2 regions of the Sanguibacter sp. HDW7 genome follow, and region 1 is predicted to be linked to the other one. Evidence: predicted binding sites of a transcription regulator. Region 1 holds the regulator's gene; the other holds the start of a gene.
The links. The regulator LexA, encoded in region 1, represses DNA repair genes until DNA is damaged. The targets are predictions, from matches to a motif close to TCGAACANNTGTTCGA.
Positions count from the first base shown of each region.

Region 2: a site for LexA is predicted at 2,360-2,375, ahead of G7063_RS04495 (HNH endonuclease signature motif containing protein). Genes of this name have one in related genera too.

Region 1 is NZ_CP049862.1:1,364,771-1,372,260, reverse strand. It holds gene G7063_RS06405 (AAA family ATPase) at 164-2,404, shown strand; gene serA (phosphoglycerate dehydrogenase) at 2,471-3,667, shown strand; gene G7063_RS06395 (DUF5302 domain-containing protein) at 3,772-3,948, opposite strand; gene nrdR (transcriptional regulator NrdR) at 4,044-4,544, opposite strand; gene G7063_RS06385 (LysM peptidoglycan-binding domain-containing protein) at 4,627-4,995, opposite strand; gene lexA (transcriptional repressor LexA) at 5,193-5,927, shown strand; gene G7063_RS06375 (L-lactate dehydrogenase) at 6,011-7,000, opposite strand; gene G7063_RS06370 (ATP-dependent DNA helicase) at 7,058-7,490, opposite strand, start outside.
Region 2 is NZ_CP049862.1:986,905-994,394, reverse strand. It holds gene G7063_RS04510 (SOS response-associated peptidase) at 1-94, shown strand, start outside; gene G7063_RS04505 (adenylate/guanylate cyclase domain-containing protein) at 236-1,276, opposite strand; gene G7063_RS04500 (biotin--[acetyl-CoA-carboxylase] ligase) at 1,286-2,155, opposite strand; gene G7063_RS04495 (HNH endonuclease signature motif containing protein) at 2,507-4,195, shown strand; gene G7063_RS04490 (acyl-CoA carboxylase subunit beta) at 4,409-6,037, shown strand; gene G7063_RS04485 (hypothetical protein) at 6,034-6,804, shown strand; gene G7063_RS04480 (acyl-CoA carboxylase subunit epsilon) at 6,816-7,040, shown strand; gene G7063_RS04475 (acyltransferase family protein) at 7,037-7,490, opposite strand, start outside.

The DNA of each region.
Region 1 (7,490 bases):
CACGTGCGGGCCTCACGCGTGTCAACGCACGTCCGCGCCGCTGCATTCCCGCACGGGCCCCGGAGGACCGACTGGCGGGACCGGGGTCCGTGGACGTGCGCGAGGGACCATAATGGATGGCCACGTGCGCGCAGGTCGCGCCGTCCCAGTCCCAGGAGGCCCGGTGTCAACGTCCCGTTCGTCCGAGATCCTCTCCGAGCAGGAGGTCGTCGACCGGCTCTACGCCCGGCTCGACGCACTGCGCGCACAGACGCGTGACCGGCTCGCGAAGGTCCGCCGGTCGGGGCCGTCGGGCTCGCCCCAGAACCGCTCGGAGCGCGACGCGTTCGCGACGCTCTACGAGGACCGCGTCGCGCAGCTCGAGGCCGTCGAGGACCGCCTGTGCTTCGGTCGGCTCGACCTCACGGGCGACGAGGTCCGTCACATCGGCCGCATCGGGCTCAACGACGACCAGCACCGGTCGATCCTCACCGACTGGCGCGCTCCCGCCGCGCAGGCCTTCTACCGAGCGACCGCCGCGCACCCCGACGGCGTCCTGCGACGCCGCCACCTCGTGACGCGCGCACGTCAGGTCGTCTCGCTCGAGGACGAGGTCCTCGACCTCGACGCGCTCGTCGACGACGAGGTCCACCTCTCGGGCGAGGGCGCGCTGTTCGCCGCGATGGCCGCCCAGCGCACGGGCCGCATGCACGACATCGTCGCGACGATCCAGGCCGAGCAGGACCGTATCATCCGCGCCGACCTCGCCGGCGCCCTCGTCGTCCAGGGCGGCCCGGGCACGGGCAAGACCGCCGTCGCGCTCCACCGTGCGGCCTACCTCCTCTACGCGCACCGGCGTGTCCTCGAGCGTTCGGGCGTCCTGCTCGTCGGCCCGTCGTCGGCGTTCCTGCGCTACATCGACCAGGTCCTGCCCTCGCTCGGCGAGACGGGCGTCGTCGCGACGACGATGGGCGACCTCCTGCCCGGCATCTCGGCCCGCGCCGAGGAGCCCACGGACCTCGCCGCGCGGCTCAAGGGCGACGCCTCGATGGCACGCGTCGTCGCAAGCGCCGTCCGTGCGCGCCAGCGCATCCCCGAGCACGACGTGCCGTTCCGGCTCGAAGGGGTCGACCTCGTCATCCGGCGCGACGACGTGCGCGAGGCCGTCGCGCGTGCGCGTCGGACGAACAAGCCCCACAACCTCGCCCGCGTGACGTTCGTCAAGGAGATGCTCTCGCGGCTCGCGTCGCAGTACGGGCGCGCGACGGGCGTCGAGCTCGAGCAGGAGGACCGCCGTATGGTCCTCGACGACCTCCGCGCGCACCGCGACGTCCGCGTGACGCTCAACCTCGCGTGGTTCCCCCTCACGCCGCAGCGCCTCGTCGAGGACCTGTGGACCAAGCCGCACCGGCTCTCCGAGGCCGCTCCGCAGCTCTCCGACGCGCAGCGCGCGGCGCTCGCCCGCGAGCCGGGCGCGCCGTGGACCGTCGCGGACGTCCCGCTGCTCGACGAGGCCGCCGAGCTGCTCGGCGAGGACGACCAGGCCGCGCGCGCCCAGGCGAAGGCCGACGCCGCCGCCCGCGCCCGCGACCTCGAGTACGCGCAGGAGGTCCTGCAGGGCACGGGCGCCGGCGCGCTCGTCTCGGCCGAGGTCCTCGCGGACCGCTTCGCCGCGGGCGGCTCGAACCTCACGACCGCGGAGCGCGCGGCCGCCGACCGCACGTGGACCTACGGGCACGTCGTCGTCGACGAGGCGCAGGAGCTCACGGCCATGGCGTGGCGATCCCTCCTGCGGCGCGTCCCGACGCGCTCGTTGACGATCGTCGGCGACGTCGCCCAGACGTCGGCGGCAGGCGGCGCCCGGGCATGGCGCTCGATGCTCGACGGCCCGCTGCGCGGCGGCTGGCGGCTCGAGGAGCTCACGGTCAACTACCGCACGCCCGCGGTCGTCGCCGACGCCGCGCGCGACGCGGCCGTCGCCGCGAGCCTCCCCGTATCCCCGATGACCTCGGCGCGCGAGGTCGAGGACTCCCTCCACGTGCACTGGTCGACGAACGTCGCCCGGGAGGCCGCGCAGGTCGTCGCGGCCGAGGTGCGGGCCGGGACGACGTCCGACGGGGTCGGGCGCGTCGCCGTCGTCGCCGAGCCCCGTCGGGCTCCGGCGCTCCGCGCCGCGCTGCGCGCCGTCCTGCCCGACGCGGCGCTGCGGGCGGCCCGCGGCGACGACGAGCTCGACGCTCCCGTCTCGGTCGTCGACCCGCGCACGGTCAAGGGCCTCGAGTACGACGTCGTCGTCCTCGTCGAGCCCGACGAGCTCGCGCCGTCGGACCTCTATGTCGCGATGACGCGGCCGACGCAGCGGCTGCACCTCGTCCACTCCCACGACCTCCCACCGCGCATCGCGGACGCCGTCGCGAAGCGCTGAGGAGACGCCCGTTCCATGGTGCGGACCCGGTTTGGACCGGCCACCGGACGGGTCGATACTGGCCCCGTGCCTACCGCCCTTCTCCTCGAGAACCTCCATCCGCTCGCGACCCAGATCCTGCAGTCCCACGGGATCAAGGTCGTCAACCGCACCGGCGCCCTCGACGAGGACGACCTCATCGCAGCACTCGACGGTGTCGACATCCTCGGCATCCGGTCCAAGACGACGGTGACCGCGCGCGTGCTCGAGCACGCACCGCAGCTCAGCGTCATCGGTGCGTTCTGCATCGGGACCAACCAGATCGACCTCGCCGCGGCCGCGACCCGTGGCATCGCGACCTTCAACGCGCCGTTCTCCAACACGCGCTCGGTCGTCGAGATCGCCATCGCCGACATCATCTCGCTCACTCGCCGTCTCACCGTCTTCAACGACGAGATGCACGCGGGCGTGTGGAACAAGTCCGCGACCGGCGCGCACGAGATCCGCGGTCGCACCCTCGGCATCATCGGCTACGGCAACATCGGCACCCAGCTCTCGGTCCTCGCCGAGAACCTCGGCATGTCGGTCGTCTTCTACGACTCCGCCGAGAAGCTCGCGCTCGGCAACGCGCGCCGCATGGAGACGCTCGAGGAGCTGCTCGAGGTCGCCGACATCGTCACGCTCCATGTCGACGGTCGCGCGGGCAACGCCGGCATGTTCACCGCCGAGCACTTCGCCCGCATGAAGCAGGGCTCGCTGTTCCTCAACCTCTCGCGCGGCTTCGTCCCCGACTACGCGGCGCTCCGCGACGAGATCCTCGCGGGCCGCATCGCGGGCGCGGCGGTCGACGTCTTCCCGGTCGAGCCCAAGCGCAAGGGTGACCCGTTCGTCTCCGAGCTCCAGGGCCTGCCGAACGTCATCCTCACCCCGCACACCGGCGGCTCCACCGAGGAGGCGCAGGAGGCGATCGGCCAGTTCGTCGCGACGAAGATCCGTGACTACCTCACGACGGGCTCGACGACCCTCTCGGTCAACCTGCCGAACCTCGCTCTCGAGAACACGGGCGCGAGCCGCGTCGCCTATCTCCATCGGAACGTGCCCGGCGTGCTCGCGAAGGTCAACCAGATCCTCGCCGCGCACGACGTCAACATCGAGGGCCAGCTCCTCGGGACGCGCGGCGACATCGGCTACGTCGTCACCGACGCGGGCTCCGACGTGTCCGCCGACGCGATCGCCGAGCTCACGCAGCTCGACGAGACGGTGCGGCTCCGCGTCCTCGACTAGGACCCGCCTCCCGCGAACGCCACAGGGCCCGCGTTCCCCTCACGGGGAGCGCGGGCCCTGTGGCGTCGCGAGCATCGTGACTGTCGCGACGGACGGTCGTCGGCTCAGCCGGACTTGCGGCGGAACGTCCGCTGCGTGCTGCCGCTCGTCTCGGAACCGTGGACGGCCCCGGTGTTCGCGGCCCGCTCCGCAGTGCGGTCGTTGCCCTTCTTCGCGGCGAGCGCCGCACGGAACTTCTCCTTGACGTCCTCAGGGACGGATCGGTCGTCGTGGTCAGCCATGGGCGCCTCCTTGGGAACGGCCGCGGGTGCGGCACTCCACCTTCTCGCGTCGACAGGCTCGACGCCAACCTTTTGCGCGGCGCGGACGCCCGCCCTCACGCCTCGGGCGCGTCGCTCTCGGCGTCCTGGCCCGCGGGGAGCGTGGCTCCCTCGCGGTCCGCGCGGAGCAGGGTGATCGCGGCCTCGAAGTCCTCGAGCGAGCCGAAGTCCTGATAGACGCTCGCGAAGCGGAGGTAGGCGACGACGTCGAGCTCGCGGAGCGGCCCGAGGATCGCGAGCCCGATCTCGTTGGCGTCGATCTCAGCGCTGCCAGAGCCTCGGATCGACTCCTCGACACGCTGCGCGAGCAGCGCGAGGTCGTCGTCGCTCACGGGACGGCCCTGGCACGCCTTGCGGACGCCCGCGACGACCTTGTCGCGCGAGAAGGGCTCGGTCGCACCGGAGCGCTTGACCACCGTGAGGCTCGAGGTCTCGACCGTCGAGAAGCGCCGGCCGCACTCGGGGCACTGGCGACGGCGCTTGATCGAGAGCCCGTCGTCGGACGTGCGTGAGTCGACGACGCGGGAGTCGGGGTTCCGGCAGAACGGGCAGTGCATGTGCGTCCTCGGGGATGTCACTTCGGGGGGCATCGCGACGATAGGCCCACGCCCCGCGCCACGCAAGGCGGCGCGCCGCTCCTCAGTCTGCGTCGACGACAGGGACGACGAGCTGCTGACCCGCCGCGAGGCTCGAACCCGTGAGGCCGTTGAGCCGTGCGATCTCCTGCAGCGCGTCGCGCACGTCAGCCCCGGGCGCCGTGACGGACGAGGCGATGGCCCACAGCGACTCCCCTGCACCAACCGTACGGACCGTCACCGCCTGCGCCCCCGCAGGGGCGTCGGCCGTCGCCCCGTTCGCGAACACGAGCGCTCCGGAACCGAGGACCGCGGACACGAGCAGACCGAGGACGATGCGTCCACGGCGCGTGATCCGGAGCGGCGCAAGCTCGGGCGCCGGCGCAGCGGCACGGGCAATGCGGGGCGAGGCCGCCAGGCTCATGGTGCTCATCTCGGTGCTCCTCCGTCGGTCGAGGTGAACCTCGAACGCCTGTTCGTCGAACTGCTGTTCTATTTCTAGCAGGGTCCGCCACGGATGTCGAGACACGCTCGAACGGATGTTTGAACCCGCCGGTGTCCTCCCCTAGGCTGACGAAGGACAGCCGACCACGAGCCTCCGACATTCGGGGGTCGACGAGGGAGCAGCACGTGACGCAGACCGCCTCCGGGCCCACCGGGCCCGACCTTCCCGTGACGCGGGCGCTCACGGGACGCCAGCGCGCGGTGCTCGAGTGCATCCGCGCGTCGCTCGACGAGCGTGGCTACCCCCCGACGATGCGCGAGATCGGTCGGTCCGTCGGACTCACGAGCCCGTCGAGCGTCAAGCACCAGCTCGAGGCACTCGAGCGCAAGGGCTATATCCGCCGCGACCCCCACAGCCCGCGCGCGCTCGAGATCGTCCAGGCGGACGACGCCCGCGTCGTCGCCACGTCGGTGCCCTCCCCGGTCGAGCCGGACGCCCGGCCGCGGATCGTCCACGACTCCGCCGCCGAGGACGACTCGCGCCCCACCCCGTCGTACGTCCCGCTCGTCGGCCGCATCGCCGCAGGCGGCCCGATCCTCGCCGAGCAGGTCGTCGAGGACGTCTTCCCCCTGCCCCGCCAGCTCGTCGGCGACGGCGAGCTCTTCATGCTCAAGGTCCAGGGCGACTCGATGATCGACGCGGCGATCTGCGACGGCGACTGGGTCGTCGTCCGGCGTCAGCCCGTCGCCGAGAACGGCGAGATCGTCGCCGCGATGATCGACGGCGAGGCGACGGTCAAGACGTTCAAACGCACGTCCGGCCACGTCTGGCTGCTGCCGCAGAACTCCGCGTACGCGCCCATCCCCGGCGACGGCGCACAGGTCCTCGGCCGCGTCGTCTCGGTGCTGCGCTCCCTGTAGCCCGACCGCACCCGGACAGCGACCACGGCAGCATGACGAAGGCCCCCTCCGCGGAGGGGGCCTTCGTCATGCTGCCGTGGTGCTCAGAATCCGAACTCGCGTGCGACCGCACGCAGGTGGTCCGCCGACGCCTTGAGGCCGTCGTACTCGGCGTCCGACAGCGGCACCTGCAGCTGCTCGTACACGCCGCGACGCCCGACGATCGACGGGACGGACAGGCACACGTCGGAGATCCCGTAGTAGTCCGTGAGGAGCGAGGAGACCGGAAGGACCGAGTGCTCGTTCGTGAGGATCGCCTCGATGATGCGCGTGCCCGCGAGCCCGACCGCGTAGTTCGTCGCGCCCTTGCCCTCGATGATCTTGTACGCCGAGTTGACGACCTCGTCTGCGATGCGCGCGCGGTCGTCGTGCGTGAGCGGTCCGTGGTGCTCCGACTGACGGTTCCACTCGAGGAGCGGCACGCCACCGATCGTCGCGGAGTCCCACAGCGGGATCTCGGTGTCGCCGTGCTCGCCCGCGATGTAGGCGTGGACGTTGCGCACCGCGACGCCGCAGTGCTGCGCGATGAGGAAGCGCAGGCGCGAGGTGTCGAGCACCGTGCCCGAGCCGAACATCTGGCTCGGCGGCAGGCCCGAGATCTTCAACGACGCGTACGTCACGACGTCGACCGGGTTCGTCACCATGATGTAGACGGCGTTCGGCGCGGCCTCGACGAGCCCCGGGAGGATCTTCTTCATGAGGTCGATCGTCGCGCCCGCGAGCTCGGTCCGGGTCTGCCCCGGCCTCTGCTTCGCGCCCGCCGTGACGACGACGACGTCGGCGTCCGCGCAGACCTCGACGTCGGCCGAGCCGATGACCTGGGCCTCTGGCACGAACTGCACGCCGTGCGAGAGGTCGAGCACCTCCGCCTCGACCTTGGCGGCGTTGATGTCCATGAGCGCGACCGTGCGCGCCGCGCCGCGCATGAGCGCCGCGTAGGCGAGCGTCGAGCCGACGGCTCCTGCTCCCACGACGGCCAGCTTGGTCGTGCGCAGCGCCGTGTGCTCGTCGGGGTGCGGCGTGATGTTCGGCATCGTTCCTCCAGGGTTGAGCAGCGGGTCGCGCGAGCGGCCCGCAGGTCCTGGTCCAGCCTAGCGAGCGGGCTCGCCCTCGGTGAGCCGTCTCAGGGCGCCGAGGACCGTCGCGCGGTCGGTCGTCGGCCACAGCGGGGGCATCGAGCGCGTGAGGAAGCTGCCGTAGCGCGCGGTCGCGAGGCGTGAGTCGAGCACCGCGACGACGCCGCGGTCCGTCGAGGTCCTCACGAGGCGACCTGCGCCCTGCGCGAGCAGGAGCGCCGCGTGCGTCGCCGACACCGACATGAAGCCGTTGCCACCCGCTGCGGCGACTGCCTCGGTCCGCGCGGAGCGCACGGGGTCGTCGGGCCGCGGGAAGGGGATGCGGTCGATGAGGACGAGGCTGCACGAGCGCCCAGGCACGTCGACGCCCTGCCACAGAGAGAGCGTTCCGAAGAGGCACGTCGCCTCGTCCTCGGCGAACTGCTTGACGAGCGTCGGCAGGACGTCG
Region 2 (7,490 bases), 380 kb from region 1:
CTCCGACGCGCCCGAGCTCGCATGGCACCCCGTGTCGTCACGGGTCAACCGCGTGAGCGAGGACGACGCAGGGCTCATCGACCTCGAGAGCTGACCTTTCGCCCCGACACCGTCGGGCGCTGGTGGCACGTCCAGCAGGTTCAGCCCGCACGTCCAGCGGGTTCAGCCCGCACGTGCAGCGGCGGGGTCTGCCCGCACGCGTAGCGGCGGGCCCGCCGCACAGGGTGGCGCAACGTCAGTCGCGCGCGAAGTCCAGGCGCACCGGCGTGAGCGTGCCGAGCCCCGGCACCTCGCGAGGCTCGAGCGCAGTGAGCGCAAAGTTCGGGTTCGACGCGAGCCGGTGTGCCGTCACCTCGTCGAGCAGGACCGTCGACGGCTGCGCCTGGTCCGTGAGCCGCGACGCGAGGTTGACCGACGGTCCGAAGACATCACCGAAACGTGCGAGCACGCGCCCCCACACGAGGCTCACACGTACCGGCCGGCCCGCGATGCCCTCGACGCCGAGCTCGTCCTCGGTCGCCTTCGCGAGCCCGAGAGCGACGCGCGCACCCGTGACGACGTCGTCCGCGATGAACAGGAGAGCGTCGCCGATCGTCTTGACGACGCGGCCGCCGTTCGCCGTGACGATGTCGCGGGCGCGCGTCTCGAACGCCTGGATGAAGTTCGCGAAGTCGTCGGGCGCCATCGTCGCCGTCATGCGCGTGAACGAGACGATGTCCGCGAAGCCCACGGCGCGCGGCAGCGGAAGGTCGCGCCCCGAGCGGATCGACGCCGTGTCCTGCGCCGCATCCCCGAACTCCTGCGCCATGCGCGTGACGAGAGCCGTCGTCTGCCGCCGCCACGCGTGGACGAGCTGACGCTCGAGCACGGGCGCCAGCCTGTCCATCGACCGGATGACCGCGCGGCGCGCGTCCGGGTCGAGAAGCCCCTGCTGGCGCACCTCGTGGTCGACGAGCGCTTCGAAGTGCCACCACGAGAGGCGTTCTGTCGAATGCCCGACGGATCTCACGAGCGACGCGAGCGTGCGCGCGTCGAGGTTCTCGCGCTCGGCGAGGTCGTGTAGCTCCGCGAGCGCCTCGGCGTCCTCGTGCGTGTACTCGCGCGCGTCCTCGCTCGACGGCGGCAGCCCCATGAGCTGCCAGTATCGGGCGACCCACGCCTCGTCGAGCCCCGCCTCCGCGGCGAGCCCGGGCAGGGTCGACGAACGCTCGCCGCCGAGCAGGCCCGCGACGACGCGTTCGACCTCCTCGGACCACTCGTGCGACACGTCGGCCATCCTAGGGCGTCAGTCCTGCTCGGCCCCGATGACGCGCAGGTGCTGCACGTCGCCGCTGATGATCCGTTCGACGTCGCCGGTCGTCGTGCGCACGAGCAGCGCGCCGTCGGCGTCGAGCCCGACCGTCGTCCCGCGCAGCTCGCGGCCGCCCGCGGCCGTCACGCGGACGTCCGTGCCGATCGACACGCACAGCGCCGTGACCTCCTCCGCGAGTCCCGCCGCGACCGCGTCGCCCGCATGCTCCCGCCAGATCGTGAGCAGCTCGACGAACGACGTCTCGAGGCCTGCGACGAGCATCTCGCGGCGCTGCGACACGCCGTGCGCGGCGAGCGACGACGCCGAGGCGACCGGGAGCTCGTCGGGGCGCTGGTCGACGTTGATGCCCAGCCCGACGACGACACGCTCGTCGTCGACGACCTCCGCAAGGATGCCACCCACCTTGCGCCACGGGCCCCAGCCCAGGAGGTCTGCGCCGTCGGGCGCGGGCACGAGCAGGTCGTTGGGCCACTTCGTGCGGACATCGAGCGCCGTCATGCTGCGCAGCGAGCGCGCCGCCGCGAGCCCGGCGAGCAGCGGGAGCCACCCCCAGGTCTCGCGCGGGGTCCCGGGGGCGATGACGGTCGACGCCGTGAGCGCCGTGTGCGGGGGCGTCTGCCACGCGCGGTCGAGACGGCCGCGGCCGGCGGTCTGATGGTCGGCGACGAGCAGCGACGGCGTGGGCCACGCGTGCGGGGTGTCGCGCGCCTCGGTGACGAGGACCGTGTTCGTCGACGTGACCTCGGGACGTACGTCGACCCGCTGGAGGACCCCGACCGGAGCGCGCAGCAGGTCGCGCAGCAGCTGCGCGTCGAGCGGCTCACGGGGTGCGTCGGAGGTCATGCGCCCATCTTTGCGCACCTTCACGGGCGGAGGCACACGGGCGCGAGGCATGGGACGACGTGACCACGGGCGCACACGGGTGCAACGAGCGCAGATTCCAGTCGTTGCGCGGCGAGCGCGGGTCCGGTCGTGGCGCCGGCATGCCGGCGGGTGCGAACGCGGCGGGTGAGCGCGGGGTGAGAGGCACGTCCACCGCTCGCATCATCGAACGACCGTTCGATATCGTGGAAGGGTCGCTCCGGCCCGGTGCGGGTCTCGCACCTGCTCGGGTCGCCGGAACGGCATCGAGAACCTGGGCGCGAGCAGATCGCGACGAACGTGACGTGGTGGAACAGACGAGGCGGTGACGGAATGACCGACGGCGACGACGCCAGCAACGACACCGGTGAACGCCGCGCCACCGTGATCGAGCTGGTCCCTGCGGCCTGGCCGAGGACCGCCGCTCCCGCGCCCACCGATCTCCTCGGGCTCCTCACGTCGATCGAGTCGCTCGTCGACCTCGTGTGCACCCAGGACCCCGCCGCCGCACCGGGGACCCTCGCGGCCGAGGCATCCGCGCGCACTGTCGCTCTCCTCGACCGGCTCCACGCGCAGCGGCTGGGCTGGCTCGGGCGGGTCGAGGCCGAGGGCGCGTGGAGGGCGGACACTTTCAGGTCGTTCGCGCACTGGGTCGCCTGGAAGGAACGGCGCGGGCTGCCCGTCGCCCGGCGCGAGGTCCTCGCCGCGGCGCGGCTCCGGGACGACCTGCCTGCGACGCTCCGTGCGGCGCGGGCCGGGAGGCTCTCGGCACCGCAGGTCGATGTGCTCGCGCGCACCCTCCCGACGTCCGACTCCCGGAGGGACGCGCTCGCCACGCTCCACGCACAGGTCGGCGGGACGGTCGACGTCACGGACCCGGGTCCCGGCGAGGATCGCGGCAGCGACGCGGGCGAAGGCTGCGACGTTGGAACGCACAGCGACGCAGGAGCGACCGACGACGCGGGAGCGGCCGACGTTCCCGCCGCCGGTGAGACCGCGAGCGATCGCTTGACCTCTCTCGAGGACCGGCTCCACGCGCCGGGCTGCACCGCGGACACGGGACTCTGCTCGTGCCCCCGACAGGTCGTCACCGGCGAGCAGGTGATGCTCGGCCTCGCGGAGCGCTTCGACCTGCGGGACCTCGGCTCCGCGGCACGTCGCTTCGCGCACGTCGCCGACCCGGAGTCCGACGAGCGCGGCTATCGGCTCGCGCAGGACCGCGAGCACCTCGACCTGTCCCGCACGACCGGTGGCTACCACGTCGCCGGATTCCTCACCGAGGAGCACGGGCAGGAGCTCTCGACGGCACTCGCCGCGATCGTCGGCGTGCCGTCAGCGCACGACGGTCTCCGGCCGACGCAGCGACGCGCGATCGCCCTCGCCGGGCTCGCGCGCCGCCTGCTCGACGACGGCGGCCTCGGCACCGGCGCATCGGTGCGACCGCACGTCACCGTGCTCGTACCGTGGAAGGACTTCGAGGCGCTCGCGCAGCGCACAGGTCCGCACGGCGGCACCGGGTTCGGCAGTCGGTCGGCGATGTCTCGCAGAACCACAAGCGTGCCGCCGAGCGCAGAGGACGTGCGGTCCGAGCTCTGCAGCCCCGGCCCGACGTGGCTCGACGGCACCGGACCCGTCCCGCGCCAGGTCCTCGAACGCATCGCGGCCGACTGCACCGTCACGCGCGTCGTCTTCGGGCCCGACTCCGAGGTCCTCGACGTGGGACGCGCGCAACGCACGTTCACGGGCGCCCGGCGCAAGGCCGTCATCGCCCGCGACCGCACGTGGGCGTGGACCGGGTGCGACGCTCCCCCGCAGATCTCCGAGGTCCACCACGCTCGCGTCCACTGGGCCGACGGCGGTCCGACCGCGACCGACAATGCCGCGCTGCTGTGCTGGTTCCACCACCAGCACGTCGACCGGCGCCGGGTCGCGATGACATGGCGCGGCGGCTGGCACTTCGACGAGCCCGGGTCCTACGACGCCCCGACCGCAGCCCCCGAGCCCCGCGCCAGGACGAGGTGACGCACCAGGAGGTGGGGACGCACCAAGACGGGGTGACCTACCGAGACAGGTGATGCGCCAAGACAGGGTGACGCGCCAACGGCCGTGCCCTCGCGTCCTCGAGACCGCCTCGCTTGTGCATCGTCGACATCAACCATGGACGGAGAACCTCCCACGACACCGCCGCGCGACCGGCCTTTGTCGACTCCCGACAACTCCCGCACCGCAACTCGCATGAGACGTACGGCTCCGCCGGGCGCCGTTCGCCCTACCCTCGGAAGAGTGACCGAGACCTCCCGTACCGCCGCCAAGCTCGACGACCTCCGCGCCCGCCGGCACGCCGCGATCGACGACCACGAGGCCGTCGCCCGCGAGAAGCAGCACCCGCGCGGCAAGAAGACTGCCCGCGAGCGCATCGAGGCGCTGCTCGACGAGGGCAGCTTCATCGAGCTCGACGCCTTCGCGACCCACCGTTCGACGAACTTCGGCCTCGACAAGCGCAAGATCGCGGGCGACGGCGTCGTCGTCGGGCACGGCACGATCGACGGCCGCCAGGTCTGCATCTACTCGCAGGACTTCACCACGTTCGGCGGGTCCCTCGGCGAGGTCCACGGCCAGAAGATCACGAAGGTCCAGGACCTCGCGCTGCGCACGGGCGTGCCGATCATCGGCATCTCCGACGGCGGCGGCGCGCGCATCCAGGAGGGCGTCGCGGCGCTCACGCAGTTCGCGGAGATCTTCCGACGCAACGTCGCGGCGTCGGGCGTCGTCCCGCAGATCTCGCTCATCCTCGGCCCGTCGGCCGGCGGCGCCGTCTACTCCCCCGCACTCACGGACTTCATCGTCATGGCGGACGGCACGTCGAACATGTTCATCACGGGCCCGGACGTCATCCGGTCCGTCACGGGCGAGGACGTCGGCTTCGAGGAGCTCGGCGGCGCGCGCACGCACAACGAGCGTTCCGGCGTCGCGCACTTCATGGGAGCCGACGAGGACGACGCGATCGACTACGTCCGCCACCTCGTCGGTTTCCTCCCGCAGAACAACCTCTCGGACGCCCCGTCGTTCGCGGAGGATGCGGACCTCGGGACGACGGACGAGGACCTCGAGCTCGACACGCTCATCCCCGACTCGGACAACCAGCCGTACGACATGCGCACGGTCGTCGAGCACGTCCTCGACGACGGCGATCTGCTCGAGGTCCAGCCGATGTTCGCACCCAACGTCCTCGTCGGCTTCGGCCGGGTCGAGGGCCGCGCGGTCGGCATCGTCGCCAACCAGCCCATGCAGATGGCCGGCACGCTCGACATCGCTGCGGCCGAGAAGGCCGCGCGATTCGTCCGGACGTGCGACGCGTTCAACATCCCCGTCCTCACGTTCGTCGACGTGCCGGGCTTCCTGCCGGGCACCGACCAGGAGTGGGACGGCATCATCCGTCGCGGCGCGAAGCTCATCTTCGCGTACGCGGAGGCCACGGTCCCGCTCGTCACCGTCATCACGCGCAAGGCCTACGGCGGCGCGTACATCGTCATGGGTTCCAAGCAGCTCGGCGCAGACGTCAACCTCGCGTGGCCGACCGCCCAGATCGCCGTCATGGGCTCGGGCGGCGCTGTGAACATCCTCCAGCGCGGCGCCCTCAAGAAGGTCGCGGAGGCCGGCGGCGACGTCGAGGCCGAGCGCCAGCGCCTCACCGACGAGTACGAGGACGCGATCGTCAACCCGTGGGACGCGGCCGCGCGCGGCTACGTCGACGACGTCATCGAGCCGTCGACGACGCGCGTGCAGATCGTGCGCGCCCTGCGGGCGCTTCGCACCAAGCGCGCCTCCCTCCCCGCCAAGAAGCATGGGAACATCCCCCTGTGAGCATCGATGGCGCATCCCCTCAGACTCCGCGGCCCGACGACCGCGACGCGGACGGCACGCCAGTTCCCGACGGTTCCGGTCCCGACCCGTTCGCGGGCGCGTTCGACGGTGGCGCGCTGTCCGACGGCACGTTCGCGGTCGACCCTCGTGCGGCGCGCGGCGGCTCGGCGGCTGGCGACGAGGATCGTGACGGCGAGGATCTTGACGACGAGCTCGACGCCGAGCTGGCGGACGACCTCGAGGCCGAGCTGGACGCTGAGCTCGACGACGCTCTCGACGACGTCGACCCGAAGCATCTGGCCCCGCTCGTCGTCGACCCGGCGGCCCTGCATGCCCACGTCGACGCGCTCACTGCGGCGCTCCACCGGTACGTCGACCTTGCGGTCGGCGCCCGCGCCGAGTTCGACGCGGCGACCGTCGAGGACGACCCGCGCATCGAGGCTGCCGAGGACGAGATCGGCCGGCTCAACGCGGCAGTCTCCGAGGCGTTCGAGACCGAGCTCGGGCTCGTCTCGGGCCACACGACCGAGACGTGGGAGTCGGACGACGTCGACCTCGTCGACGACGCCGAGCACGGGACGCTCGTCGAGCTCACGCTCACGGTGAGCCCCGGGCCGCTCATGTCGGGCGACGATCCGCTCGCGCACGCGCTCGAGATCGTCGAGGACGCCGCGGACCAGGTGACGAGCGCGCTCGAGGGCGCGGGCTACCAGGTCGACGGCTGGTCCGTGAGCCGCGAGCTCGACATCGACGACGACGAGGACTGAGAGCCGAGGACGTGAGCATCGTGACCAACGACATCCCTGGGGTCCGCGTCGTCCGAGGCGCGCCAGACGACCTCGAGCTCGTCGCTCTCGTCGCGGGGCTCGCCTCGACGACGACAACCGACGAGCCCGACGACGCCGAACCCGCCGCGCCCGTCTGGGGCCGGGACCGAGGCATTCGTGGCGCTCGGTCCTTCGGCACGTCGGACGACGCCTGGCGCTGGAGCACGCGCAGCTAACGTTCAGCGCCCGGCGGCTTCGCGACCCACCAGGTGCCACGCGGCTGCACGAGAGGTCTGAGGACGCCGCGCACGGCCGGGCTCGCGAGCACCATGCTCAGCACGACACCGAGGACGGCGAGCCCGACGAGGTCGACCGGCCGGTGCACGGCGTCGAACAGGCCGAGGCTCTTCGCATGCTGCACGAGCAGCGGGTGGACGACGTACACGGTCATCGACCCGGCACCGAGCGTCGTCCACCAGCGCATCCTCGTCGTCGGGACGAGCGCGAGCGCACCCAGCGCACCGAGGACCCCGAGAGCGAGCACGAGCCCGCGCAGCCCAGCCTCGCCGACCTGATGCTCCCAGCCGCCCGCGTAGGCGCCGGCGAACCTCAGGGTCCCGCGCCCGTGACGCTGGGACAGCGCAAGCATCCCGAGGACCGACACGGCGAGCAGCCCCGCCCCGACG